DNA from 2 places in the Lacticaseibacillus rhamnosus genome. Region 2 is predicted to be linked to the other one. Evidence: a T-box and tRNA genes for the amino acid it is inferred to sense, from the RefSeq annotation. Region 2 holds a T-box; the other holds one or more tRNA genes.
What was found. A T-box is a leader RNA that pairs with one kind of tRNA and senses whether it is charged. The one in region 2 lies ahead of EL173_RS06585 (valine--tRNA ligase), so its partner is inferred to be a tRNA-Val.
Positions count from the first base shown of each region.

Region 1: it has a tRNA-Val gene. The T-box ahead of EL173_RS06585 (valine--tRNA ligase) is inferred to sense a tRNA for this amino acid. The anticodon was not compared.

Region 1 covers NZ_LR134331.1:807,524-822,348, forward strand. The annotation lists gene EL173_RS04035 (TIGR01457 family HAD-type hydrolase) at 1-699, shown strand, start outside; gene EL173_RS04040 (TIGR01906 family membrane protein) at 700-1,332, shown strand; gene EL173_RS04045 (VTT domain-containing protein) at 1,393-2,046, opposite strand; gene EL173_RS04050 (phosphatidylglycerophosphatase A family protein) at 2,132-2,635, opposite strand; gene EL173_RS04055 (NAD(P)/FAD-dependent oxidoreductase) at 2,730-3,716, opposite strand; gene EL173_RS04060 (peptidylprolyl isomerase) at 3,951-4,535, shown strand; gene EL173_RS04065 (CvfD/Ygs/GSP13 family RNA-binding post-transcriptional regulator) at 4,599-4,982, shown strand; rRNA gene EL173_RS04070 (16S ribosomal RNA) at 5,786-7,355, shown strand; rRNA gene EL173_RS04075 (23S ribosomal RNA) at 7,576-10,493, shown strand; rRNA gene rrf (5S ribosomal RNA) at 10,604-10,720, shown strand; tRNA gene EL173_RS04085 (tRNA-Val) at 10,729-10,801, shown strand; tRNA gene EL173_RS04090 (tRNA-Lys) at 10,804-10,876, shown strand; tRNA gene EL173_RS04095 (tRNA-Thr) at 10,919-10,991, shown strand; tRNA gene EL173_RS04100 (tRNA-Gly) at 11,026-11,097, shown strand; tRNA gene EL173_RS04105 (tRNA-Arg) at 11,158-11,231, shown strand; tRNA gene EL173_RS04110 (tRNA-Pro) at 11,237-11,310, shown strand; tRNA gene EL173_RS04115 (tRNA-Met) at 11,338-11,411, shown strand; tRNA gene EL173_RS04120 (tRNA-Ile) at 11,420-11,493, shown strand; tRNA gene EL173_RS04125 (tRNA-Met) at 11,542-11,615, shown strand; tRNA gene EL173_RS04130 (tRNA-Asp) at 11,623-11,696, shown strand; tRNA gene EL173_RS04135 (tRNA-Phe) at 11,702-11,774, shown strand; tRNA gene EL173_RS04140 (tRNA-Gly) at 11,794-11,864, shown strand; tRNA gene EL173_RS04145 (tRNA-Ile) at 11,879-11,952, shown strand; tRNA gene EL173_RS04150 (tRNA-Ser) at 11,980-12,067, shown strand; tRNA gene EL173_RS04155 (tRNA-Glu) at 12,072-12,143, shown strand; tRNA gene EL173_RS04160 (tRNA-Ser) at 12,153-12,244, shown strand; tRNA gene EL173_RS04165 (tRNA-Met) at 12,255-12,328, shown strand; tRNA gene EL173_RS04170 (tRNA-Asp) at 12,336-12,409, shown strand; tRNA gene EL173_RS04175 (tRNA-Phe) at 12,455-12,527, shown strand; tRNA gene EL173_RS04180 (tRNA-Tyr) at 12,532-12,612, shown strand; tRNA gene EL173_RS04185 (tRNA-Trp) at 12,618-12,688, shown strand; tRNA gene EL173_RS04190 (tRNA-His) at 12,699-12,771, shown strand; tRNA gene EL173_RS04195 (tRNA-Gln) at 12,779-12,850, shown strand; tRNA gene EL173_RS04200 (tRNA-Cys) at 12,896-12,966, shown strand; tRNA gene EL173_RS04205 (tRNA-Leu) at 13,017-13,100, shown strand; gene EL173_RS15075 (hypothetical protein) at 13,125-13,265, opposite strand; partial or broken gene EL173_RS04210 (sigma-70 family RNA polymerase sigma factor) at 13,887-14,426, opposite strand.
Region 2 covers NZ_LR134331.1:1,255,981-1,270,805, reverse strand. The annotation lists gene radC (RadC family protein) at 1-617, opposite strand, end outside; gene EL173_RS06595 (HAD family hydrolase) at 721-1,365, opposite strand; gene EL173_RS06590 (folylpolyglutamate synthase/dihydrofolate synthase family protein) at 1,362-2,648, opposite strand; gene EL173_RS06585 (valine--tRNA ligase) at 2,928-5,570, opposite strand; T-box leader at 5,702-5,903, opposite strand; gene EL173_RS06575 (redox-sensing transcriptional repressor Rex) at 6,260-6,922, opposite strand; gene thiI (tRNA uracil 4-sulfurtransferase ThiI) at 7,246-8,463, opposite strand; gene EL173_RS06565 (cysteine desulfurase family protein) at 8,593-9,750, opposite strand; gene ezrA (septation ring formation regulator EzrA) at 10,195-11,898, opposite strand; gene EL173_RS06550 (GAF domain-containing protein) at 12,073-12,555, shown strand; gene rpsD (30S ribosomal protein S4) at 12,731-13,342, shown strand; gene EL173_RS06540 (hypothetical protein) at 13,752-14,825, shown strand, end outside.

The DNA.
Region 1 (14,825 bases), 450 kb from region 2:
TTTGTCGAACGGTTGCAAGCGGCGCGGATTCCGTTTTTATTTTTAACGAACAATACGACTAAAAGCCCTGAAGATGTCGTTGATAATTTAGCCAAAAATCACGATATTCATGTCACGCCTGATCAGATTTACACGCCATCATTGGCAACGGCGGCTTATTTGACGGACCTTAATCACGGGGATGTTTCAGGGAAATCCGTGTATATCATCGGTGAGCTTGGCTTGAAGCAAGCACTTTTGGATACCGGATTACGGTTAAATGAAGTGGATCCGGACTATGTGGTAGTGGGCTTGGATTATGATGTCACCTATCATAAGTTTGAATTGGCGACTTTGGCCATTAAGCGTGGCGCCAAGTTTATCGGCACCAACGCGGATACCAACCTACCCAATGAACGGGGATTGGTTCCAGGAGCTGGGTCACTGATTGCATTAGTAGAGCGTAGTACCCAGCAGCGCGCTTTTTACATTGGCAAACCGGAGCCGACAATTATGGAGAAAGCACTTAAAAAGATGGGCTTGCCTAAAGACTCGGTTGCCATGGTGGGTGATAATTACAACACCGATATTAAGGCGGGATTAAACGCGGGCATTGATACGATCCTGGTTTATACCGGGGTGTCAACGCGTGATTATGTGTCTAAACAAGTTCATCAGCCAACGCATCAAATTGACCAGTTAACGGACTGGGAGGTTTAGATGAAACGCGCTGGGCAGTGGGTGGTTCTTTGGCTGGCAATAATTAGTACCGTCATTTTGGTCACGATCCTGAGCACGTTGCTGACGTTTCCAATTTATGCACATATGGATGACTTACCGCAAATTGCCGCTATGTCATTAGGAAGGCTTTACCACAATTACTTACAATTGATGGCTTACCTGAATTTCCCTTGGATTGGGACACTTCGAATGCAGGATTTTCCAACTAGTCTGCATGGAGCGGTTCACTTTGCTGACGTGCGTCGTCTGTTTATTTTCGATATCCTCGTGGCCCTCGTAACGCTGCCTTTTGCTATTCGTTGGCTACATCGGCTCAAAGCCACGAGTAAGCGTTACTTGTTGGTGCGACCGTTTATGATCGGGGCAGTCGTGCCAATCGGGTTAACGGCACTATTGGCGATGAACTTTGACCGGTTCTTTATTGTTTTTCATGAAATGCTTTTCCGGAATCAGGACTGGCTGTTTGATCCGGCAACCGATCCGATTATCAATGTTTTGCCGGAAGGATTCTTCATGCTTTGTTTCCTACTAGCATTTGGTTTGTTTGAAGCAGTGATGATATGGGGCATTTGGCGAGGGCGGCAAGATGCACGGCTCGGGTCAAAGCAATAGAAAAGGCGCAGCACATGTTGTTTATAAACATGCGTTGCGCCTTTTTGTTAGATTTGATGATTAGCGATCAGCGACTTTGGCAGTGCGGGTTTTAACCGCGGCAATGACCATTGGTAGAAGTGAGATCAAGACGATGCCAAGCGCAACGAGTGAAAAGTGTTCTTTTACAAAAGTCACATTACCGAAATAGAAACCGCCGAGCACGCATAAGGTGACCCATAAGAAACCGCCAAGTAAATTGTAGTGGATGAACTTACCATAGTGCATACGGGAACCACCGGAAACGAATGGGGCAAAAGTGCGAATAAGCGGCATGAAACGGGCAATTGCAATTGTTTTGCCGCCATGCTTATCGAAGAAGGCCTCTGCTTGGCGCAACTTGTCACGATTGATCAAGCGCCCGAACCAGCCTTTACCGGTAGAAGCAGCAGAACCGACACGCTTACCGATTTCATAATTAACAGTATCGCCTAAAACCGCAGCAGCCAAGAAAACCGCGAAGAGAATCCAGACATTCAAGTTGTAAGCCGCGTTGGCAGCTAAAGCACTTGCGGCAAACAACAGTGAATCTCCGGGTAAGAACGGGAAGACAACGACCCCGGTTTCGATGAAGACCATCGCAAAGAGGATGACGTAGGTCCAGGGGCCGAAGCTATTGACGATGGTGATCAAATGTTCATCAATGTGTAAGATGAAATCAAACAACTGGGTCATTTTGTAAACTCCTTTAATGAATTATCTTTCATTATACGGGATAAGATGAAAGTTTCATGAAACATGCGAAAATTTTAGAAAAACATCAATAAATATCGTCTTCGATTTCCGGATGGGAGTGGGCAAGGCGACTGGCAGCAGCGGCAGCCATTGCCCCGACGATATCATCAAGAAAAGTGTGGATGATCCCCGGCTCGTGGGCATTGAGCTTGGCCAGAATTCCTGGCTTAATCCGATCAATATAGCCGTAATTAGTAAAACCAATTGATCCATAAACATTGACGATTGAAAAGGCCAACACCTCATCGACCCCATAAAGCCCTTCATCTTCTGCAATGATCTTCTGTAAAGGCTCCTCAAGACTGTTTGCTTCAGCAGCCTTATCTAAAGCGATGCCAGTCATCACGGCATTTTGAACCTCCCGTTTACGCAAAACAATGCGAACGTTTTGCGTGGCTTCTTCGATCGTCAATTTAGGAATGAAACGTTCCTGTAAGAACATGACAAGTTCACCAATATCACTGAGTTGCACACCGCGCTCGTGTAATAACTGGATCGTGCGTTCATACAATTTCTCTTCATTTGTCATTTTTCGCTTCTCCATTCAAAGTGGGCGTTGGCCAGTGTGCTTAGCAGTCGGTACTGGCGAACACATTAGCGTCATTAGGTTGAGCTGGCTGGTTTTATCGATAAAGTTGGGTACTGTGCAAAGCTTGACGGCGTTCCGGGTAAAGCCGACTGAGCGCTTCGTTAATGGCAGTCGGTGCCTCACCAAAGCCGCTGGCAATCAATGGCAACTTTCCGGCATAACTGACGGCATCACCAATCGCAAAAATTCCGGGTCGGCTGGTTTGCATCTGTGAATCAACCAGGATGCCATTACGATCGGTTTTGAACTGCCATGCTTGAAGATGCCGTTTGTCAGTAACAAAGCCATAATTAACCAGCAATTTGTCGACTGTTAAGGTGGGCTGGTCCTCACCACGAACTTCTTTTAAGCGTACAGCCAGGCGCTTATTTTCGTGCGTGACGGCTTCGATTAAATACGGGGTTTCGATCGTCACACTACTTTTTTCAAGTGCAGCCACACTTGCCTCAAGTCCGCGAAATTTGGAGCGGCGATGAATTAAAGTAACATGCCGGGCAATCGGCTCCAGCGCCAAAGCCCAATCAATGGCAGAATCGCCGCCGCCAGCGATGGCAACTTCCTGATCGCGAAAAGTCTCCAGATCTTGAACAAAATAAAAAAGTTGCTGACCTTCTAAAGCGGGGTCATAATCAACGGCTAATTTACGCGGCGTGAAGGCACCGCCACCAGTCGCAACAATGACCGTTTTAGTGTGGAAATCTCCTTGGCTCGTATGCAAAACAAAAGTACCATCATCAGCCTCGTCAATGGTCTGAACTTCAGTAGCTGTTTTGACGTCCGGCTTAAAATGCATCAGCTGAGTTTTCAGTTGAGCGACTAAATCCTTACCGCTGACATGGGGGAAGCCGCCGATATCATAAAGAATCTTGGCCGGATATAAATTTCCGGTTTGACCACCGAGTTCGTCAAGACTTTCTAATAATAAGACATCTGCTTGACGTAACCCGGCATAAAAAGCGGCGAACATGCCGACCGGGCCGCCGCCAATCACAGTGATTTCATATACATGCTGCACTGACATTTGCAATGCTCCGTTTCGATAAATAATATGACGTTCATACCCTACCATATTTTGCTAATGGTTACCAAGGTGACAGTAGTCTGGCAAGCCTGTTTAACAAGATATCACCATTGAATGGTTCATTGACTAAGGGAGTGCACAAAGCAAATGACATTTACTTTGCCCATATTGATGATGCTGGTATACTACGCCTAGTGTTAGAAATACGAATGAGACAAATGAAGGAGACTGATTATGGACTATCCACAACTAGAACTTGCAGAATTCAAAGGACCAAAAGCAATTTTTGAAACCAGCGAAGGACATTTTGAGATTGCACTATTTCCAAAACAGGCTCCTAAAACCGTTGATAACTTCATCGGCTTAGCTAAAAAAGGGTACTACGATGGCCTGATTTTTCACCGCATCATTGCCGATTTTATGATTCAAGGCGGCGACCCGACAGGCACGGGAATGGGCGGCGAAAGCCTGTGGGGCAAACCCTTTGAAGATGAATTTTCAAATCAACTATTTAATCTAAAAGGTGCTTTGTCAATGGCCAACGCGGGTCCTAACACCAACGGCAGTCAATTTTTCATCGTCACGAATAGGCATCTGGATCCGAGCATGAAGGCACAATTAAGCGAAGCCGGATTTCCCGAACCGATTATCAAAGCCTATGAACAAGGCGGCACACCGTGGTTAGATCATCGCCACACCGTTTTTGGTCAAGTGTTATCAGGACTATCGGTTGTGGAGAAAATCGGTCAAGTCAAAACCGGTGCCAACGATAAGCCGGTTGAGCCGGTGACGATCGATCGGTTGACAATTCAAGACTAATATTGGTTGCCGCTGATTTTTAGGGTATACTCAAAGAGAAATCCAATGAAATGAAGTGTCAGAATGGAATATCGCATAGGAGATATCTTGACTGGCAAAGTGACAGGGGTCCAACCATATGGGGCGTTTGTCATGCTGGATGAGCACACACAAGGTTTAGTGCACATTTCAGAATGCCAGCACGGTTATGTCAAGGACACCAGCGATATTTTTAACGTCGGCCAGCGAGTTGAAGTTGTGATCTTGGACATCGACGAATATACCAAAAAAATTAGTTTATCCTTGCGTGCGTTGCAAGCGCCGCCTCGGTTAGGTAAGAAGCGGCGTCGCAAACATTACTGGACCAGTCGTAAATTTCACACCGGCTTTGCACCGATTGCCGCTCATTTAGATGGGTGGGTCGCTGAAGCACTTGAACACTTAGATGGAGAAACCACTCATAAATGAGCGGTTTTTTCTTTACGCTTCATCAGCAGTGCAGGCAAATGAGGCGGGCATAGATTGCTCTGGCTTAATTAAATGGCATTAGGCTGTTCATGGTAATGAAGTTAGGGTATTGCGAGAATGTGGTCAGCCAGTTTGCAAGGTTGATGCAGCGAATTTTTAGAATTTGACATTAACGTGGCAATTTTGGGTTCACGATACGATCTTTAGCATTTTGAGGAGATGCACGCTGCCTTAGAGCTTAGTGTAAGGGAATCATGGGTTGATGCAGGGCGCTAATTGTCGTTGTGGCAAATGGAAAACGGAATGCCCCACAGTCGTTCGCAAGTGTCATCAAACGTTTTAGTGAACTTTTAACACGTCCTCCCACCAATTGTTCGCAAAATATGCGAATTTTTATGCATTTTAATTGCTAACGTTCGTTGTTTTTCGGAATTGGAATTTATTTTGATTTATGTCAATTTTTTGTTGACTAGTTCGCGCAAGTGCTGGTATGATACTTGTTGTTGTCAAAACAAAGACGTCGTTCCTTGACGGATGAACTGATGAGATAAAGTTGATGAATCAGCAGGATGTGCATCATTTTCAATAAATTGAATAAATATTCAATTTAAAAAGTTGTTGACATGATATGCTGATCATGATAATCTATCAAAGTTGTCTTTTGACAAAGTAGTCCTTTGAAAACTGAACAAAGTTTCGTTTAAATGTGCAGGGTCCTTGATACTTCGGTATCGAGGCAAAAAGTAACATTTGCGAAGTCAATTCGCTAGAACAACAAATCGAGCTATTCGAACAGCTCATATTTATATGAGAGTTTGATCCTGGCTCAGGATGAACGCTGGCGGCGTGCCTAATACATGCAAGTCGAACGAGTTCTGATTATTGAAAGGTGCTTGCATCTTGATTTAATTTTGAACGAGTGGCGGACGGGTGAGTAACACGTGGGTAACCTGCCCTTAAGTGGGGGATAACATTTGGAAACAGATGCTAATACCGCATAAATCCAAGAACCGCATGGTTCTTGGCTGAAAGATGGCGCAAGCTATCGCTTTTGGATGGACCCGCGGCGTATTAGCTAGTTGGTGAGGTAACGGCTCACCAAGGCAATGATACGTAGCCGAACTGAGAGGTTGATCGGCCACATTGGGACTGAGACACGGCCCAAACTCCTACGGGAGGCAGCAGTAGGGAATCTTCCACAATGGACGCAAGTCTGATGGAGCAACGCCGCGTGAGTGAAGAAGGCTTTCGGGTCGTAAAACTCTGTTGTTGGAGAAGAATGGTCGGCAGAGTAACTGTTGTCGGCGTGACGGTATCCAACCAGAAAGCCACGGCTAACTACGTGCCAGCAGCCGCGGTAATACGTAGGTGGCAAGCGTTATCCGGATTTATTGGGCGTAAAGCGAGCGCAGGCGGTTTTTTAAGTCTGATGTGAAAGCCCTCGGCTTAACCGAGGAAGTGCATCGGAAACTGGGAAACTTGAGTGCAGAAGAGGACAGTGGAACTCCATGTGTAGCGGTGAAATGCGTAGATATATGGAAGAACACCAGTGGCGAAGGCGGCTGTCTGGTCTGTAACTGACGCTGAGGCTCGAAAGCATGGGTAGCGAACAGGATTAGATACCCTGGTAGTCCATGCCGTAAACGATGAATGCTAGGTGTTGGAGGGTTTCCGCCCTTCAGTGCCGCAGCTAACGCATTAAGCATTCCGCCTGGGGAGTACGACCGCAAGGTTGAAACTCAAAGGAATTGACGGGGGCCCGCACAAGCGGTGGAGCATGTGGTTTAATTCGAAGCAACGCGAAGAACCTTACCAGGTCTTGACATCTTTTGATCACCTGAGAGATCAGGTTTCCCCTTCGGGGGCAAAATGACAGGTGGTGCATGGTTGTCGTCAGCTCGTGTCGTGAGATGTTGGGTTAAGTCCCGCAACGAGCGCAACCCTTATGACTAGTTGCCAGCATTTAGTTGGGCACTCTAGTAAGACTGCCGGTGACAAACCGGAGGAAGGTGGGGATGACGTCAAATCATCATGCCCCTTATGACCTGGGCTACACACGTGCTACAATGGATGGTACAACGAGTTGCGAGACCGCGAGGTCAAGCTAATCTCTTAAAGCCATTCTCAGTTCGGACTGTAGGCTGCAACTCGCCTACACGAAGTCGGAATCGCTAGTAATCGCGGATCAGCACGCCGCGGTGAATACGTTCCCGGGCCTTGTACACACCGCCCGTCACACCATGAGAGTTTGTAACACCCGAAGCCGGTGGCGTAACCCTTTTAGGGAGCGAGCCGTCTAAGGTGGGACAAATGATTAGGGTGAAGTCGTAACAAGGTAGCCGTAGGAGAACCTGCGGCTGGATCACCTCCTTTCTAAGGAAACAGACTGAAAGTCTGACGGAAACCTGCACACACGAAACTTTGTTTAGTTTTGAGGGGATTACCCTCAAGCACCCTAGCGGGTGCGACTTTGTTCTTTGAAAACTGGATATCATTGTTGTAAATGTTTTAAATTGCCGAGAACACAGCGTATTTGTATGAGTTTCTAATAATAGAAATTCGCATCGCATAACCGCTGACGCAAGTCAGTACAGGTTAAGTTACAAAGGGCGCACGGTGGATGCCTTGGCACTAGGAGCCGATGAAGGACGGAACTAATACCGATATGCTTCGGGGAGCTATAAGTAAGCTTTGATCCGGAGATTTCCGAATGGGGGAACCCAGTACACATCAGTGTATTGCCTGCAAGTGAATACATAGCTTGTTGGCGGCAGACGCGGGGAACTGAAACATCTCAGTACCCGCAGGAAGAGAAAGAAAACTCGATTCCCATAGTAGCGGCGAGCGAAGCGGGAAGAGCCCAAACCGAGAAGCTTGCTTCTCGGGGTTGTAGGACTGGACATTGGAGTTACCAAAGTTCGACGTAGTCGAAGTCAGCTGGAAAGCTGCGCCATAGAAGGTGAAAGCCCTGTAAACGAAACGGCGGACTCTCCGTCCAGGATCCTGAGTACGGCGGAACACGTGAAATTCCGTCGGAATCCGGGAGGACCATCTCCCAAGGCTAAATACTCCCTAGTGACCGATAGTGAACCAGTACCGTGAGGGAAAGGTGAAAAGCACCCCGGAAGGGGAGTGAAACAGTTCCTGAAACCGTGTGCCTACAATTAGTCAAAGCCCGTTAACGGGTAATGGCGTGCCTTTTGTAGAATGAACCGGCGAGTTACGTTTGCCTGCGAGGTTAAGATGAAAAGTCGGAGCCGGAGCGAAAGCGAGTCTGAACAGGGCGCTTCAGTAGGTAGATGTAGACCCGAAACCAAGTGACCTACCCATGACCAGGTTGAAGGTGTGGTGAAACACACTGGAGGACCGAACCCATGTATGTTGAAAAATGCTGGGATGAGTTGTGGGTAGCGGTGAAATTCCAAACGAACTTGGAGATAGCTGGTTCTCTCCGAAATAGCTTTAGGGTTAGCCTCGGAGGATGGATCATGGAGGTAGAGCACTGTTTGAACTAGGGGCCCGTCAAGGGTTACTGAATTCAGATAAACTCCGAATACCATTGATCTTACTCCGGGAGTCAGACAGTGAGCGATAAGGTCCATTGTCGAAAGGGGAACAGCCCAGATCACCAGTTAAGGTCCCTAAATTTATGCTAAGTGGAAAAGGATGTGGCGTTGCACAGACAACTAGGATGTTGGCTCAGAAGCAGCCACCATTTAAAGAGTGCGTAATAGCTCACTAGTCGAGTGGCACTGCGCCGAAAATATACCGGGGCTAAGCATAATACCGAAACTGTGGGTGCACCCGTCAGGGTGCGCGGTAGGAGAGCGTTCTAAGGGCGTTGAAGGTCGATCGTGAGGACGGCTGGAGCGCTTAGAAGTGAGAATGCCGGCATGAGTAGCGAAAGATCAGTGAGAATCTGATCCACCGTATGACTAAGGTTTCCTGGGGAAGGCTCGTCCTCCCAGGGTTAGTCGGGATCTAAGGCGAGGCCGCAAGGCGTAGTCGATGACAAGCAGGTTGAGATTCCTGCACTAGTTTATTTTGTTTAAGCGATGGAGGGACGCAGGAGGCTAAGGAAAGCGCACGGCTGGAAAAGTGCGTCCAAGCAGTAAGTCCGGTAGCGAGTGAAATGCTTGCCGCCTTAAGGACAAGCTGTGATGGGGAGCGAAATTAAAGTAGCGAAGTTCCTGATGTCACACTGCCAAGAAAAGCTTCTAGTGAGAAATAAACTACCCGTACCGCAAACCGACACAGGTAGTCGAGGAGAGTATCCTCAGGTGAGCGAGCGAACTCTCGTTAAGGAACTCGGCAAAATGACCCCGTAACTTCGGAAGAAGGGGTGCTGACCGCAAGGTCAGCCGCAGTGAATAGGCCCAAACAACTGTTTATCAAAAACACAGGTCTCTGCTAAATCGTAAGATGATGTATAGGGGCTGACGCCTGCCCGGTGCTGGAAGGTTAAGAGGATGAGTTAGCGCAAGCGAAGCCCAGAATTGAAGCCCCAGTAAACGGCGGCCGTAACTATAACGGTCCTAAGGTAGCGAAATTCCTTGTCGGGTAAGTTCCGACCCGCACGAAAGGCGTAATGATTTGGGCACTGTCTCAACGAGAGACTCGGTGAAATTATAGTACCCGTGAAGATGCGGGTTACCCGCGACAGGACGGAAAGACCCCATGGAGCTTTACTGTAGCTTGATATTGAGTGTTGGTACCGCTTGTACAGGATAGGTAGGAGCCGTAGAGATCGGAACGCTAGTTTCGATGGAGGCATTGGTGGGATACTACCCTAGCTGTATGAACACTCTAACCCGCGTCACTGATCGTGGCGGGAGACAGTGTCAGGTAGGCAGTTTGACTGGGGCGGTCGCCTCCTAAAATGTAACGGAGGCGCCCAAAGGTTCCCTCAGAATGGTTGGAAATCATTCGCAGAGTGTAAAGGTAGAAGGGAGCTTGACTGCGAGACTGACAAGTCGAGCAGGGACGAAAGTCGGGCTTAGTGATCCGGTGGTTCCGTATGGAAGGGCCATCGCTCAACGGATAAAAGCTACCCTGGGGATAACAGGCTTATCTCCCCCAAGAGTCCACATCGACGGGGAGGTTTGGCACCTCGATGTCGGCTCATCGCATCCTGGGGCTGTAGTCGGTCCCAAGGGTTGGGCTGTTCGCCCATTAAAGCGGTACGCGAGCTGGGTTCAGAACGTCGTGAGACAGTTCGGTCCCTATCCGTCGCGGGCGCAGGAAATTTGAGAGGAGCTGTCCTTAGTACGAGAGGACCGGGATGGACGTTCCGCTGGTGTACCAGTTGTGCCGCCAGGCGCATCGCTGGGTAGCTATGAACGGAAGGGATAAACGCTGAAAGCATCTAAGTGTGAAGCCCCCCTCGAGATGAGATTTCCCATTCCTATATGGAAGTAAGACCCCTGAAAGATGATCAGGTAGATAGGCTGGAAGTGGAAGTGCAGCGATGCATGGAGCGGACCAGTACTAATCGGTCGAGGACTTAACCAAGTAAAGCGCCAACTGGCGCTAAGCCAGCGCGCGTTTCGATGAAATACGTTAAGTTCCGGCAAAAACAACAACAATGATAGCCAGTTTTGAGAGCGCAAAGTTCTCATAAGTGTGGTGGCGATAGCAAGAAGGATACACCTGTTCCCATGCCGAACACAGAAGTTAAGCTTCTTCACGCCGAGAGTAGTTGGTGGGAAACTGCCTGCGAGGGTAGGAAGCTGCCACGCTTACATATGGAGGATTAGCTCAGTTGGGAGAGCGTCTGCCTTACAAGCAGAGGGTCACAGGTTCGAGCCCTGTATCCTCCATTGAGCCGTTAGCTCAGTTGGTAGAGCAACTGACTTTTAATCAGTGGGTCGACAGTTCGAGCCTGTCACGGCTCAGAGAATTATTGGTTTTAATTGACGGCTCAAGTCGATATTTTTGCCGACTTAGCTCAGTTGGTAGAGCATCTGTCTTGTAAACAGGGGGTCGAAGGTTCGAATCCTTTAGTCGGCATGGCACCAATAATTTGATAAGCATTTTGTTTCATGCGGAAGTAGTTCAGTGGTAGAACATCACCTTGCCATGGTGGGGGTCGCGGGTTCGAATCCCGTCTTCCGCTTTCCAAGCACAGTGCCGAGGGTGTGCTTGGTCGAAAAGTTCCTCGGCATTATCATGATTTGCACCCATAGCGCAACTGGATAGAGTGTCTGACTACGAATCAGAAGGTTGTAGGTTCGACTCCTACTGGGTGCATTTAACGGGAAATAGCTCAGCTTGGTAGAGCACCTGGTTTGGGACCAGGGGGTCGCAGGTTCGAATCCTGTTTTCCCGATTGGACGCTTAGTCCATATGTTTTTCTCGCGGTGTAGCTCAGCTGGCTAGAGCGTCCGGTTCATACCCGGGAGGTCGAGGGTTCGATCCCCCCCGCCGCGATTGAGCTTGGACCTTTAGCTCAGTTGGTTAGAGCAGGCGGCTCATAACCGCCCGGTCGTAGGTTCGAGCCCTACAAGGTCCATCTTTACAGGCGGGCCACTGTTCGGTATAATCAGTTTGTTACTGTTATCGCGGGATGGAGCAGTTCGGTAGCTCGTCGGGCTCATAACCCGAAGGTCGCAGGTTCAAATCCTGCTCCCGCAATTAATATGGTTCCATGGTCTAGTTGGTTAGGACGCCTGCCTGTCACGCAGGAGATCACGGGTTCGAGTCCCGTTGGGACCGTTTGCGGCTCGGTAGCTCAGTCGGTAGAGCAATGCATTGAAGCTGCATGTGTCGGCAGTTCGATTCTGTCCCGCGCCATATTCATAATCATCCTTATGCGGGTGTAGTTTAGTGGTAAAACCACAGCCTTCCAAGCTGTTGTCGCGAGTTCGATTCTCGTCACCCGCTGCGGTTATGATATTGGGCCTATAGCTCAGTTGGTTAGAGCGCACGCTTGATAAGCGTGAGGTCGGTGGTTCAAGTCCACCTAGGCCCATTGCACCACTTAATTTTATATACACATGGAGAAGTACTCAAGTGGCTGAAGAGGCGCCCCTGCTAAGGGTGTAGACCGGGAAACTGGTGCGAGGGTTCAAATCCCTCCTTCTCCGTTGTGGCCCGTTGGTCAAGTGGTTAAGACACCGCCCTTTCACGGCGGTAACATGGGTTCAAATCCCGTACGGGTCATGGTTAAATGGAGAATTACCCAAGTCTGGCTGAAGGGAACGGTCTTGAAAACCGTCAGGTGGATGTCAATCCACGCGAGGGTTCGAATCCCTCATTCTCCTTTATAATTATCGCGGGATGGAGCAGTTCGGTAGCTCGTCGGGCTCATAACCCGAAGGTCGCAGGTTCAAATCCTGCTCCCGCAATTAATATGGTTCCATGGTCTAGTTGGTTAGGACGCCTGCCTGTCACGCAGGAGATCACGGGTTCGAGTCCCGTTGGGACCGTCCCTCTCGATTTGAGAGGAACAAATTCTATAAAAAGATTCAAATGGCTCGGTAGCTCAGTCGGTAGAGCAATGCATTGAAGCTGCATGTGTCGGCGGTTCGATTCCGTCCCGCGCCATTATGGAGGAGTAGCGAAGAGGCTAAACGCGGCGGACTGTAAATCCGCTCCTTCGGGTTCATAGGTTCGAATCCTATCTCCTCCATTCATAGGGATATAGTTTAATGGTAGAACTACGGTCTCCAAAACCGTCAGTGTGGGTTCAACTCCTACTATCCCTGCTTTATAATGGCGGTATTGGTGAAGCGGTTAACACACCGGTTTGTGGCACCGGCATACGTGGGTTCGATCCCCACATACCGCCCTTTTATTGGGGTATAGCCAAGCGGTAAGGCAACGGACTTTGACTCCGTCATGCGCTGGTTCGAATCCAGCTACCCCAATTTCTCCAACTGCCATAGGAGAAATGCACTCAACTTGATGAATATGGCGGTGTAGCCAAGCGGTAAGGCATGGGTCTGCAAAACCTTGATCGTCGGTTCGATTCCGATCACCGCCTTATCTTGCGGCTAAACCCCAGCAAGACAGAGTGTTAGCTATCATTATTATGCCGGTGTGGCGGAATTGGCAGACGCGCGGGATTCAAAATCCCGTTCCAGCGATGGAGTATCGGTTCGACCCCGATCACCGGTAGCACGGCCCCCTAGAGGGGCTTTTTTAGTGCTCAGAAATGGCTTTAAATTGGGATTCTTGTTTTTTCTGGGCGCTTAAAAATCCCTGAAAAAAGATGCTTTTACCGACCACTTTTGCTTTTTGGGGGTATTTTGCTAAAAGTGGTCGGTTAGCTCGTAATTCCAAATGACGCTACTCCTCGTGTGTCAAGGTATTGAGAGCCTTTTGTTGGTCGGCAAAGTGGTCGCTGGCTATCACAAAACTTTAACGGTTTTCGCCGCTTGTCTTGGAGCCAACTTGTCTATCAGAGGTTTGTGGATTTTTAAAGTGATTTCGATGTTCTCATGTCTCGAGCGCCGAAACATGAATTAAATAGCCATACCCTTAACAGGCAAATACTACTGCGAGTGTGGCGAAGGGTATGGAACTTAGGCCAAGCATGTCTAAACGCATACTTGCACGACGGATTTCGCAGTTACGGCATCACCGTTAACTGCTTCCTCGTATAAACAACTGGCGAGTGGCCCAAGAAAGATAGATGGGAGTCGCTTTCGCTTAATTTGTCAGACGAGATAGATTGGGAGCCTTTGTATCAAGGACGAATCTTCCTTAATTGTATGCGGTGATACCAACAGATGGCGTTGAGAGAGAACTAAATCTGGCTTGCGTTTCCTTAGCACTCAAGTACAACAGATCGATTGCAATGCTTACAGCGAAAATTCAAGCAAAAAAATTGTCCCATGATTGCCGTGTCCAAGGCAATCATGGGACAATCTTGAACTGGCCTAAGAAGCTCACAGCTTGGGATTAATCTTCCCGTGTAAACTTAATAATCTTTGCTCGTGAGCGTTCTAAAGCACGACGGAAACGATTGCTTGTGGGCGTATCAAACGGATGCAAGACTGCCGTCTCAAACGCCTAATATTCCAGGGGTGACAGGTTTTCTAGAAGCTGAAAAAATTCAACACGCATGAGCAATCCGTCTTCGACTGAACGTATTGCTAGCCGTTCCTGCAAAGATTCGAGCGCACTCGCTTTGAATGGAATAGCGGTAGCATCAATCCGACGCTTATGGGCAAAGTGTCTGCGCAAGATTGAACGTAAGTGGGACTGTAACACCATTCGATAATACGGCCCAAATTGCGAGCCACTGCTGCCGTCATAACGCGCAACAGCTTTTATCATGGCAATTCTGGCCTCTTGCAACCAATCCTCATAGGAAAATTCTCTGAGGTTGTAGGGTTTTAAAACCTTTAAAACCAGAGGGCGGTATTGTTCGAATAGTTTACGGAAAGCTTCTGAATCGTTCACAGCTTCTCTTATCAAGCTCAGTTCTTCTTTTTTCATATATCCTCCTCCCCTGATCTACTAGCAAGATCATTCTACAATAAAACGTTTACAATTGAATAGGGAACAATTGTTCAGGTATAACTTTTTATACCAGGGCATGTATAAGAAATCGCAAAGAATCAGCTTTTCTGGGGCACAAAATTATTAACATTATTTTCTTATTTTTTCAATTAGAATCAAAGAATGCGTCCTGATCAAGTTGAATGACTGATTAGCGCGTGGACATCGTGATCCGGTTTAATTGGCACGTTTGGCTAAAATTGGTATGGTAAATAGCCTTTATATGATGCGACTGTCTGTACTTTAATATTGGGCTGAATGGTACCTGTGGAAATAAAGTTTAAAAAGCTGCCCGATGCGTAAGGAAGAGCTTTTGCGCTTGATTTAACGAGGTGA
Region 2 (14,825 bases):
ATGATCAAGTGGTCAAGCAAGTGCATGCCGAGTAACGCTGCCGCCAGCTGAAATCGCGTTGTTGTATCACGATCGGCCTGACTCGGAGAAGGATCACCACTGGGATGATTGTGCACCATGATCAAATTCGTGGCGCTTAGCTTTAATGCTTCCCGAAACACCACCCGCGGATCGGCTAAGGCTGAATCCACCGTTCCAATTGCCACGATTTGTTCCGTGATGATCTGATTCTTGACATCCAAAAATAAAATCAACATGGATTCCTGATTAGCTCCGGCAAAGCGTGACACCATCGTTTTACCCAGTTGCTCGCTATTTTTGATCTGCCCATATCGAACCGATTGACGACGCATGACCCGCCGTCCTAACTCCACACCCGCCAAAATGCTGGCCCGTTTAGCCGCGCCCAGTCCGCGAATATGGTCCAGTGAATCACCATCACCTTCTGCTAAGCCTCGTAATGCAGGATAAGTGGTCAACACCTCACTGACAATTTCCTGGACCGGATAGTGCTGGTTGCCTGCGCGCACAATCAATTGCAATAATTCCGCATCCGTCAGTGCCTGTGGTCCATGCGCCAATAAACGCTCACGTGGTTGTTCAGTCGCATCTGCCATCGTCTTTCCCTCCGTCATGCCGCTTTCAGAGTGGGACTGCATCCTCTTCAGCCTTCTCTGATGGGGCCGCCATTTTGAGTCATCTGAAGACTCATTATGGACATTACGCAAAGGTAGGGTGATTTTGCAGCCAGTCAGGTAAATCCGTGATCGCAGCTAAAATCGCGGTCGCCTTATGATCCGGCCCTTGACCGATGCCTGGAATCATAACGACCGGGAGTCCAGCCCCTTCTGCTGCGGCCACACCCACATGCGTATCTTCAACGACAATCGCCGGTGTCTCAGGCAACTTGGTTTTCATCACGTGATAAATTTCCGGATCAGGTTTGTGTGCCGTCACATCACTGCCAGTCAGAATCGGGTCAAACCGCTTCACCCAACCAGTTGCAGCCAACACCACGTCAACGTAATGTTTGGCACTACTTGTTGCCAACGCTAACCGATAACCCATCTGATCAAGCGTCTGCAACGTTTTGTCAGCTCCGGGTAAGACAAAATCGGCACCGCTGCGAATCTGGTCCAAAACATCCTGGGTTGAAAATTGCTGGAACCATGCGGCATGATCGGCCCCAACCAAATCGGCAATGATTTTAGCTTCACTTGGTCCGGCAGATCCAACTAATGGCCGAAAATCAGCTTCTGTCCGGTGCAGTCCCAATACTGCCGCGGCTTTAACATTACTTTTAAGGTAAAGTGCTTCAGTGTTAACCAGTGTCCCGTCAAGATCAAAGATGACTGTTGCGGTCATGATTTTCCCCCTAATAAAGTTTGACGAACAGCTGAGGCTAAATACAGCGAACCGGTGATCACAATCGGCTGATCCGGCACATCATTAAGACTCGCCGCCAATGCTTCCTGCCACGAATCCTTTAACCGACCTTCGTGCAGCGCCTCATAACCAGCCTCAGGCAAGGCGCGCGGCGTCCCCGGCACCGGAACCAGATAAACCGTGGAAAATGCCGCGGTCAGCCTATCCGCCATCGCCGCATAGTCTTTATCCGCCAAGATGCCGGCAATAACAGTAATGGGTTGGGAAAAAAGTTGCTTTAGCGCCGTAATCAAACCATTGATGCCATCCGGATTGTGCGCCCCGTCAATGACGATCAAAGGCGTATCACTTATCTTTTCGAGTCGGGCTGGCCAATGACTGGCAGCAAGCCCTTGGCGAATATTCTGGGGCGTCAAAGGCCATTCTGTCTGCTTGGCATACACTTTTGCCGTTTGAATCGCAATTGCCATATTACGTTGCTGGTAATCGCCAACCAACGGCACCTCCAAATCACTAATACGTCCATCTTGGTCTTCATAAGTAAACCGTTGGCCCCAACCGTGAAGCTTAGCCTTAGGAACCGAAAAATCGCGGTCAAAACGCAACCATTGACTCCCTGTTGTCGCGACCTTGGCTGCGACAACGGCAGCAGCATCCGGCACCAAGTTACCGGTTACAACCGGAATACCCCGTTTGATAATACCGGCCTTATGCTTGGCAATCGCCGTAATCGTATGCCCCAGCAACTTCTGGTGATCTAAAGCAACCTCGGTCAAAACACTGACAACCGGCGTGATGACATTGGTCGAATCCGTGTCGCCGCCAATACCGACTTCAATCACCGCAACATCAACCTGACGCTGACGAAAATACCAATACGCCAGCGCGGTAATGAATTCAAATTCCGTCACGTTAAAATCAGCTTGTTGCTGCTGAAGCCGCTCCAGTGCAGCCCTGACAAACGCAACCGCATTGACTAACGCAGCATCCGGAATCGGTTCATGGTCAATCATGATCCGTTCATTAAACCGCATGATAAACGGCGAGGTATATAACCCGACTGTCAAACCGCTTGCCTCAAGGACATGTGCAATCGCATTAGCGGCTGAGCCTTTTCCATTAGTACCAGTCACGTGAATATACCGCCCTTGTTGCTGCGGATTGCCGAGTGCATGTAATAACGTTAAAATCCGCCGATGGTCACCGGTCTTGGCCAAACGCGGAAAAGAATGAATGTAGGCAACGCTTTCTGTGTAATTCATTGTTAACTTTCCTTATTTTTATCATTTAGGCAGCCAGCTTTCATACTGCTGCAATATATAGCTTCATCATACCAGAAAAATGGGTCTAACTTATGAGCTTAGCCAGCCAAATTTACGTTTTCATTGCTGCCAGAACCCATCGGACAAACGGCCGCGCGCCAGATTGCTTGCTTGCGGCATGCTTTAACCACGACCATCAAAAAAGCCGGTACTAGGGCTTAAAACTCAACCCTAATACCGGTTTTTTCACCATAAAATCGCTTAAAGCCACTTGGTAACTTAAGCTCGTTGTAATTGTTCCAACCGTTGCTTAGTGCTCGTTAGCTGATCTTCAAAATCACTGCGCTTAGTGCGTTGTTCTGCAACAACCGCTTCCGGTGCTTTGGATAAGAAGCCTTGGTTATTGAGCTTCTTGTCAATTCGGGCAATTTCTTGCTCAAGCTTCTTAGCGTCTTTAGTCAGTTTGGCCTTTTCCTCGTCCAAATCAATTAATTCATTGAGCGGTACGAAAATGGTGGCGCCTGTGATCACCGCACTGCCCGCCATTTTAGGCTCGGCCACATCGGTTCCAACCGTGAAGGCTTTACTATTGACGAACCGATCGATAAAGTCAAAGTTCTGTTCAAAGATTGGTTTCAAAGCAGGATCCGTCAATTTAACGAGAATATCGACTTTGGTCTTAAGCGGAGCGCCGGCCTCTTTACGGATTCCGCGAACGCCGCGGATGAGCGCAATGATCGCATCCATTGCACTGGTAGCGTCAGCATTTTCAAAGGCAGTGTTTGCCACTGGATAGCTCGCCGTCACAATTGATTTGCCCGTATGCGGTAACGCCAACCATAGTTTTTCCGTCACAAACGGCATCACTGGGTGCAATAGCCGTAAAATCTGATCCAGTGCATAAGCAAGGTTGACGCGCTTGGCTGCTTTGGCCTGCTCATCATCGCCGTAAAGCACTTCCTTACTCATTTCAACGTACCAGTCCGCGAAAACATTCCAGGTGAAGTTATACAGGGTTCGACCCATTTCACCAAATTCAAACCGCGCCGACAAATCCATTACCTGCTTGATGGTTTCGTTCAATTGCGCAAAAAGCCATTTGTCGGACAAATCAAAGGTACTTGGATCTGGCTGTTGCGGCGTATCCAAGTCGCCTAGGTTCATCATCACAAATCGGGAAATGTTCCAAATCTTATTGATGAAATTCCAAGCTGCTTCAACCTGTTTATAGCTAAACCGTGTATCCTGTCCCGGTTTATTACCGGTAATCAGGAACCACCGCAAGGCATCGGCGCCGTATTTTTCAATCACATCCATCGGGTCAATCCCATTACCCAGTGACTTACTCATCTTCCGGCCTTGTTCATCACGCATTAACCCGTGAATCAAGGTGTACTGGAACGGCCGTTGATGGGTAAAATGCAACCCTTGGAAAATCATCCGCGCAACCCAGAATGGAATGATATCATAGCCGGTCACTAAGGTATCTGTTGGGTAATAACGCTTGTAATCCGGCGCATCGGTATTCGGCCACCCCATCGTGGAAAATGGCCACAACGCACTTGAAAACCAGGTATCCAACACGTCAGGATCCTGCTTCCAGTTTTCAATGTCTTTAGGTGCTTCCATCCCGACATAGGTTTCGCCGGTCTGCTTGTTGTACCAAGCCGGAATCTGATGACCCCACCACAGCTGCCGTGAAATAACCCAGTCATGAATATTTTCCATCCACTGCAAATAGGTATGTTCAAACCGCTCAGGAACAAATGTCACTTTCTTGTCCGGTTCTTGCTGCGCTTTGATTGCCGCTTCAGCTAATGGTTTCATCTTGACAAACCATTGTGTTGACAACCGTGCTTCAACTTGAACGCCGGTACGTTCGCTATGGCCGACACTGTGCACAATCGGTTCAACTTTAAGCAATAAACCGGCCTTATCCAAATCAGCCACCATGGCTTTACGGGCTTCAAAGCGATCCATTCCTTGATATTTGCCGGCATTTTCGTTCATCGTGCCATCGTCATTCATAGTGTTAATTCGTTTCAAATCATGACGATTGCCCACCTGAAAGTCGTTAGGGTCATGGGCTGGCGTGATTTTAACCGCCCCAGTTCCAAACTCAGGGTCAACGTAAGCATCTTCAATGATTGGAATTTTGCGATTGGCTAATGGCAAAATAAGTTCCTTGCCCACCATATCTTTATACCGTTCATCGCCTGGGTGAACGGCCACCGCAGTATCACCCATCATGGTTTCCGGACGCGTCGTTGCAATCTCAATGTAGCCGCTACCGTCCGCGAATGGATATTTTACATGGTAAAAAGCACCTTTATCGTCTTTATGAATGACTTCAATATCCGATAGTGCCGTGCGCGCTTGCGGATCCCAGTTAACGATATATTCGCCACGGTAAATCAAACCCTGGTTATAAAGGTCAACAAACACCCGTCGAACCGCTTGATTCAGGCCCTTATCCAAAGTAAAACGTTCCCGACTATAATCCAGTGACAAGCCCATTTTGGCCCATTGTCCATGAATCGTCTTGGCAAATTCGTCCTTCCATTCCCAGACTTTCTGGACAAACTTTTCACGGCCTAAGTCATAGCGGCTGATGCCTTCTTTGCGCAACTTTGCCTCAACTTTAGCCTGCGTGGCGATTCCGGCATGATCCATCCCTGGCAGCCACAAGGTATCAAACCCCTGCATACGCTTTTGGCGGATCACGATGTCTTGAAGCGTGGTATCCCATGCATGCCCCATGTGTAACTTACCGGTGACATTTGGCGGCGGAATCACGATTGAATACGGCTTAGCCTTCTTATCACCACTTGGTTTGAAGACATCTTCATCAAGCCATTCCTGATACCGGCCTTCCTCGACTGCTTTATGATCATACTTTGGTGCTAACGTTTCATCACTCACTGGCTCCACCTCACAAAATTTTTTCGTCCATCCGGTTTCTAGAATTGGCACGCGCCGATGCATCACACGCACGCCAACCCGGAAGCTGGGTCGCGCCGTGCGTATACACAAAAAAACGCCCTAATATCGATTATTAGGACGAGTCTACTCGCGGTACCACCTAAATTGGGAATCAATCCCCACTTGGTTCAGGATAACGGCTGTCACCGGCCGTTCCCTACTCACTTCAGGACGGCAGCTCACAAGCTACAATCACGGTCTTCTTTCGAGATTCACACCAACCATCCCGTCGCTGGAAAAAAAGAACGCAACCCTCTTGATCATTGCATTAGCTGCATTATAACCCGTGATCATGACAGGGTCAATGTGAGGTGAGCGTGAACCGGCGCGGTTAGAAGTCGGAGTGTAAGTGGCCTTGGTCTTGATGGCCCGGGCTTGGCCATTGCGACCAAGGTCCTTACACGCAGACTTCTGCGCCGGTGAACGCGTTATGGGCGTAAAGGCGGACTTGTGGCCTTGGTCGTGATGGCCCGGGTCTGGCCATTGCGACCAAGGTCCTTACATGCAGGTCCCTGCGCCGGGGAGCGCGTTATGGGCGTAAAAGCGGATTTGTGCCCAAGATCTTTATATGCAAATTTCTGGGCAGCTGAACGCCTTATAACGAGCGTGATCCAGCGCGTCAAGTAACGCTAGCGCAACGGTTCCGTCACCTGTCGCGAAACCTGTTTTTGATGATCAACAAACAATAACGCCTGTAGCTCACTCGTAAGATCAATATAGCGAATCGTGGTTGTCGGTTTTGCCGGGACCGGCTTAGGGGCAAAGGTTAAAATAGCGGTTATGCCATTAGCCTCAAGTTGGTTAATAACGCTGGTCTGGGCGGAACTCGGCACACAGACAATGGCAGTATGCATCCCCGGGCGAATATTTTTGGCTAAAGTTGTGAGATCAAAAATCGGCACCCCGGCAATTGTCGTCCCAATGAGCTGCGGATCCGTGTCGAATCCCACCACAATGGTCAGATCCGGATTCCGGCGAAAATTATTGGTCAACAACGCCCGTCCGAGGTTGCCACACCCCACCAGTAACATCTGTTCTTCCGAGTGCACTTCTAATAACTCGCCAAACACCTGTGCAAGTAAATCAACCGAATAGCCATAGCCGCTGCGCCCTAAATCGCCAAAATTGGAGAAGTCCCGCCGAATGGTTGCTGGCGCGATATGAACCAGCTTACTTAGCCGATCAGACCGAACCCGCTTAACCCCCGTCTGTTGCAAATCTTTGACGGTTCGATAATAAACCGGGATTCGCTTAATCGTTGCTTGTGATAACGCTTGTTTACTGACGACCACCATCAACACCTCCGCACATGTTTGTTACCATTTTCACATATTAAGTTTAACAAATTGCGCGCTCTTTTACCACTGTTTTTACTGACCCATTTTATATTAACGATCTTTTCAAACCAGGAATTAAGCACAATGCGTCTTCTGCAGGTGACAACCATTTTTCGGGCAACCATGATGGCATTCGCTCCAGCAGCTTATTAATATCGCGAAATCTTGTGAATTATTTCTTTTTTAAGATCATTCGCCGACTTTTAACGCTAAACTAAAAAAGCGGTAGTTACCGATAAGCAAATAACTTATCAGCAACTACCGCTTTTATTCAATTTTTAAAGCAATTCTGCGATAACATCCTGATCCTGATTCAGGAACTGATCAGATGACTTGATCTCCTGAACCTTGATTCCGGCCAACGCGCGCGCCATCAAACCATCGACATCAAGTTTGCTTTCGTAATACCGTGCGCGATCCGTCTTTGGTTTGGTTTTAGGCGACGGCGGGGCAAAAATAGTACAACAGTCTTCAAACGGCATGATCGATAAATCATACGTGTCGATCTTTTCTGCTTCGGCAATGATCTCATTCTTATCCATGGTCGCAACCGGACGAATAATCGGCATCGTGGTGACATCATTGATTGCAGCCATTGATTCCAGCGTCTGCGAAGCCACCTGGCCGACTGACTCACCATTAAAGATAGCCAGATCGCCACGTTGTTTGGCAATCGCTTCGGTTAGTCGCAACATCATTCGGCGTTGCACGGTCATCAGATAACCTTCCGGAACCGTTGCTTTGACTGCCTCCTGAATCTCGGTAAATGGTACTTCAATAAAGTAAATCCGGCCAACATAAGGGGTCAGCTTGGCCGTGAGCTGTTTAGCCTTATTCAGCGCCTGTTGACTGGTGTAAGGTGGGCTGAAAAAGTGCACCATTTCAATGTCCACGCCACGTTTTAACGCATAGTAACCCGCAACCGGCGAATCAATCCCGCCACTAAGCATCAAGGCCGCGCGCCCTGCTGTTCCAACCGGCAATCCGCCAGCACCTTGAATTGTTTTAGTGGATAAATAAATTGCTTCACGACGGACTTCAACTCGCAAAATCATATCAGGATGATGCATTTTGACAACTAAGTCCGGCCGCTTATCCGTCAAGAAATCGCCTAAATCAAGATTCATAGCATTGGTATCCAAGGCAAAGTCATGATCGCTCCGCCGCGTATTAACCTTATAGCTAATGCCGTGCGGTGCCGTTTCATTCATCAGCTGCAACGCAACCTCGTGGACTTTTGCCATATCCTTTTCTACGGCAATACTTGGTGAAAAATTCTGGATGCCGAATACCTGTGACAGTCGTGCCATCACCTGATCACTAGGCTCGCCATTCAATTCAATGTGCATCCGATCACGTTTAGGCCGAATGGTGAGGTTGGGGAATTCATGCAGCGCTCGTGTAACGTTACCGTTCAAACGACCGATAAACGCTTGCCGATTTTTTCCCTTGGTCGAAAGCTCGCCGTAACGAACCATAATTTCTGAATATTGCATCTTAAAATCCTTTCATGTAGGCGGTAACCGATCCAATGAAAACCGGTGATGCGTCAAAACAAGTTGGCAGTATTAGTCGCTATGACTGACACCCGGCCACTCCTCGCACTGGAAATGGCTGATGCTCGTTTAGACGGTCGCTTTATCAAGCTTGGCAAACTTTGCATAAATCGTATCAAACGCTGCATTAAACGCATCCGCTTCATCCAAAGTATTAGCTTCATCCAAACTCACCCGAATCGCGGAAGTGGCAATTTTCGGGTCCGTATGCATGGCGGCCAAGGTACTGCTTTCCGTGCCTTTCTTACTTGAGCAGGCACTAGTTGTGGAAATGTAAATCTGATGATCCTCAAACACATGAACAATCGTTTCGCCGCGGACACCAGCAATGGCAAAACATAAAACATGTGGGGCAAAATCCGGTGTTAACTGACTAAACATCGTCACCTTGGGCTTTTGGCTGACATGATCAAAAATCCGCTTGCGAACTGCTTGCTGCCGAGCCACGTTAGCATCTTCATTAGCCAAAAGTAAGCGCAGCGACTTGGCCATTGCCGCAATCGCCGGAACATTTTCCGTGCCTGAGCGCCAATCATGTTCCTGACCGCCACCGGTTAGCAACGGATCAAGCATGCGACCCTCTTTGGCATAGATAAAGCCGGTACCGCGGGGAGCATGAAACTTATGACCGGAAAAACTGAGAAAATCAATCCGCGGGTCTTGCAACGCTGCATCCAAGCCCTTACCAACGGCTTGTACGGCATCGACATGAAAATGAATATTCGGATAATTATCCAACACCCGCGCGGCCTGAACAATCGGCTGCATACTGCCAATTTCATTATTAACCGCCATAATCGACACCAAAATCGTATCTTTGCGAATAGCCGCTTTCAAATCGTCAATATGAATAAAACCGCGCCGATCAACCGGCAAATAAGTCACTTCAAATCCCAGTTTCTCTAGCTGTTTCATCGTATTGATCACAGCCGGATGCTCGATACTGGTCGTAATCAGATGACGGCCAAATTCGCGCTTAGCCATGGCAGTGCCTTTAATCACCCAGTTATCGCCTTCCGTTCCACCGCTCGTAAAATAAATCTCGTCCGGCTTCGCACCGATTAATTTAGCAATCTGGGCTCGCGAACTTTGCAAAACCTCATTTGCTTTAGTTCCCAGAGCATGCAAACTGCTAGGATTCCCAAAAAAATCCGTGCTGACCTTGTTATAAGTCGCCAACGCATCAGGCGAAATCTTCGTCGTTGCACTATTATCAAAATAAATCATCAGCCGGCCCCTTCCGTTAATTCGACTGGATTGAATTATAGACAAAAAGTTAGTAAGTTTCAAGAGCGTGAGCCAGCCCGGTTAGAAACCGAAGCATAAGTGGCCTTGAGCGTGATGACCGGGCTTTGGTCATTGCGCTCAAGGTCCTTATGTGCAGGTTTCTGGGCTGGCGAACGCGTTTAAGCAAGAGAGTGAACCGGCGCGGGTAGAAGTCGGAGTGTAAGTGGCCTTGAGCGTGATGGCCCGGTCTTGGCCATTGCGCTCGAGGTCCTTACACGCAGACTTCTGCGCCGGTGAACGCGTTTCGGAGACGTATATACCCTACTGAATGATTATTAACCATTTAAGTCTGCAATTTTCCCTGCAGATCCCTGCACCATATCACAACCTCTACCCCAAACCAAAAGCCAGCCCCAACCCAAGCTGGCTTTCCAATCACGCAAATCAATATAATGAAGCTTTCTTCCGCGCAAGATAAGCATCTTCAACTTTCTTGTAGCTGCCCTGCTCCGTCTGCTCCAACGCGGTCGCCAACGTATCGGCAGCCTGCTGATAGTCAAATTGCATATACAGTTCGGTCGCATGCTTAACCGCGTCTGCTACCGGCTTAACCGTTATTTTGTAACGGTTGGCATATTGCATCAATTCTTCGGTTAATCCGGCCGCATCAATTAAGGCACTGGTTGTTTTCTTTAAATCATCAATATCACTGGCAATCTTAATCAGAAACTTGGCAATCGCATCCATGTTAATTTTAACCTGATCCAAATCGTGATTAAGCTGATCAATTTCGGCAGTAACATGTTTAACCTTATCCACATAGTCTTGCGGCAACCCCGGCAAGTGATGGCGGACGATTTCATGCTTAATATTCCGCATATCGAGTTCAAAACTCTCTGCTTGTTTATTAGCGATGATCTCGCCTTTTTTCAAACCTGCCACGTCTTGGTTAATCTGGACCTGTTGCTTTTCAATCGCCGTTAACTGTTCTTTGGTTTCATCAAACCGCGCAATCACGTCCGAGTACACGGCCTCGCCTGCTTCAATCGCATCGGTATCCTTCGTGTAATTTGCGTCAATCGCATCTAACTGCATTTTTAAATTTTTAGCGGTTTTGATTTCATGATGATTCAGCGTATAGCTTTGGTTCAGATGATCCAATTCTGCCTGCAATTCCCGATTTTGGCGCAGTGCATGATCGATGAAGCGCCGCAAATCAGGGGACGCAACATCCACCCGTTTCTTGGCCTGCATCTCTTTTTCCATAATGGCGTACATTTTATCGATTTCAGCTTCGATTTCCGCATTGGCTGCCTCTGTTGCCTCCACATCAATCGATTTAAGAGCCGCATTGGCATCCTTCATCTTGGCCTCGACATCCGCAACCATCCCCGGAATATCATCGGTGAACACATAATGGGCGGTGGTGAGTTGCCGGTAACCGTGCTGAATTTCGTTAATTTGTCCAGGAAACTCGTTGACCTGCTCGTTTACCAGTGGTGGTAATTCCTTAACCTGCTTCTTCAAAACCCGCATCTGCTCGGCTAACTGTTTAATTTCTGCCTTTGCCGCCTGATGATCGCCATCATTATTGATCTGGTCAATTTTTTGAAAAAGCTGCGCCAATTGCTGCAACTGTTGCTCCAATGCTGGCTGAGCATCACCGAAGACAAAACTCTTGGCAAGAATCGTCTTGCGTGAAACCTGGTAATCATCTCGCAATTGCAACATTTTACTACGGTTATCTGCTTCGTCGTGCCGAATGTCTTGTAGTGCCTGGCTAATCAGTTCGTATTGGCGCTGAGCCGTCTCGATTTTATCTTCCAGCACCTTAGCAATTTTCGATGCCCGATCTAAACGGAAGCGTTTAACCTGGTCTTCGAGATCAAGCAGAATTTTTTGCAGCTCAGCTAGATCATGGTCGTTTAATTGATCAAACGCCCGCTCCCACTTGCCAAAGGTTGCCAGACTGTCACCGGTCAGCTTCAGTTGCTCAATGCTGCGAATCTGACTCGAGAGCGCACCAATATCAATCGCTTCGACTTTTTCGTCTAAGTCTTTGATACGCGTTTGAAAATAATGCTGCAGCCACCAGACACTGCCAGCAGCCACAATTATAATCGCAACAATAATGAAGAACCAGATCATCCCTACACCCTCTGCTTTACCGATTATCTTTCTAATTGCATTTTGCCTACTTACCGGCTAAAATGCCGTTAAGTGTTAAAAACGATAACATCCTAGCTACCAGTATCGCAAAAAAAGCCCGCAGTTAAAAGGCCTAGATGCTGCTTTTCATAAATTCCTAAAAGGACTGATCAAATGACAACCCTTGATCCTATTATTATCGATCAACTTGATGGCCTACTTACAGGCGAAACCAACCCCATCACCGTACTTGCCAATGCCAGTGCACTGCTAAATGACAGCATCTCCGAGCTCAACTGGGCTGGTTTCTACCTTTATAATGGCAAAACCGGACAACTCGACCTCGGCCCTTTCCAAGGCAAAGTTGCCTGCATGCACATTCAACCGGGCAAAGGGGTCGTTGGGACCAGCTATCAGCAAAATAGCGTGATTCGCGTTGCTAACGTCCATGAATTTGCCGGTCACATCGCTTGCGATTCAGCCAGCAACGCCGAAATCGTCGTACCGATCAACGTTAATGGCGAAACCGTTGCCATCATGGACATTGACTCCCCGAAACTCAACCGTTTTAGCGAAAATGATGAACAGATCCTGACACAGTTCGGTCAAACACTCGCCAGTCACCTTGACACCGCCGCGCTAAACACGGTATACTAGCTCGCGTGTAAAATAATGCAGCAGCGGCCGGCATGGTCGGCTCCAGTCCTGCCTCGGCATCACGCCGATGACAGTAGTAACCGCGGCTGCGAAGGTGAACCTTTGCAGGACTGCCCGTGTGCTAAAGCCGCAATTCGTTATTTTACTCCAAATAAAAACTTGGAGGAATACTCATATGTCTCGTTATACAGGTCCTCGCTGGAAGCAAAGCCGTCGTCTCGGCTTGTCCCTTTCCGGCACTGGTAAAGAATTAGCTCGTCGTCCTTATGCACCCGGTGATCACGGTGCCAACAACCGCCGTAAGATTTCCGAATACGGTCAGCAACTGCGTGAAAAGCAGAAGCTGCGTTGGATGTACGGTTTAAACGAACGCCAATTCCAGAACTTGTTCCTGCGCGCTGGTAAGATCAAAGAAGGTACCCATGGTGATAACTTCATGATCCTGCTTGAAACCCGTTTAGATAACTTGGTTTTCCGTTTGGGCTTGGCTTCCAGCCGTCCTCAAGCGCGCCAACTTGTCAACCACGGCCACATCACAGTTGATGGCAAGCGCCTTGATATTCCTTCCTATGAAGTACAGCCTGGCCAAGTGATCGGTCTTCGCGAACGCTCACAAAACCTCGCTGTTGTCAATGAAGCTATCGAGAACACGGTTTCCCGTCCAGCTTACGTAACCTTTGACGACAATAAGAAGGAAGGTTCCCTTGTTCGCTTACCAGAACGTGGCGAACTCGAACCAGAAGTTGACGAATCACTGGTTGTTGAATACTATAACCAGAAACTTTAATACTTTTGTCAACAAATACTGTTACATCGGTGTTTGTTGCGATCTATTGCGTGCAGTTTCGTGCACTCAGTTCAGTAGGTCAAATAATTGTCGAACACGTCCGTCTTGGGCGTGTTTTTTTCGGGCATTAACGTGATGTAATATTCTAGCTCAATGCTCAAGCGGCACAACCTAATTGTTGCTGTCTTAACTTTACGACTATTTTTGTGATGAATCTAAACTGCAACAAGGATTTAGCCCAATTTTGATGCCGCCAAAAAAGGTTGCTTGAAGTATTTTCTTTCTCCGTTCTTCCCATTTTCTTTTTCACACCTTTTAAAATTTACGGTCAGATAAAAAAAGTTTATACTCATAAGTAAACGCTTTAACTTGAGCGTTTAGTTTTATTTCTTTTTTTGGGGGGAAGGTAATGAATCTTGAAAAGTATACGGAAAAGATGATCAGCTTTTTACCAAAGCAACTGTTCAACAAAGATCCGATGCTTAGTAAAGTTTTGCGCGACTTCACAGCCGCCGAGGACTCAGGCGGTGGCTATTTATATTACTACCTATCAGAACAAGTCCCTGCCGCGTTAGCAGCATTGGCTGCTCTACGCACACTATTGTCAAACATAGCCGATCGCCAAGTCCTTTACCCAGAGAAAATCAAATCCGGGACCCCTCTAGTATATGCGGAAACAAGTTATACTTTTATCGGCGTAGAAAAACTTAATGGCCATGACGTCTGCAAAATGGCCTCAGATTCTGATGGACTGCTATTGACGATCCCACGAGAGATTTTCTTATCCTCAGTCAGCCTTGCAAAATCGGTTTCCTCAAGGAAAACTACCGACACAAGAGCAAAAGTAGCTGCTCTTTTTCACATTTCTCACTTCAGCCGAACGGATGAATCTAACATTGTAATTTTGACCGACAAGGTAGTCATTGATCGCCTTGAAAAGATGAACTTTAGAATTGAAGGAAGAGCCCTTAGCTTCGGTGCTGTTGTGCCAAGCGAATATTACCCTGCAGGTGGAAAGACAAAGCATCTAAAAGGTACGACGAAAACGATGGTTCCCATGGTTACCTTCGTTTCAAAACTTCAGACCCTAAATACCCTTCTCCACGAACGAATCAGCAAACGTTTCACGCTCTACATGATAGGCGATACTTGGTGGAAGTACTCGAACAAGGACATGTTGGCCAATGTCCGTGATTTTATCACCAGACACTCGATAGAGACGCACATTCTCTCCATGCTTAGTTCCGCCGTGTCGACCGCTGGTGCAACTTTCATGAATGCGTCGGATACTCTGTACAGTTGGCTGACAGCAGATGAGTTCAAGACGAGGACTATTTCTGCAAACTTTATTCAGACTGATGCCACAATCGACGCAGAATCGACCGAAATTACCGAATTCTTGGCAAGTATTAGAGATCAACAACTCTTCGATCTCGAGAGAAGTTTGCGACGTTTTCAGCAAACACTGTTTTCTTCGGTGATT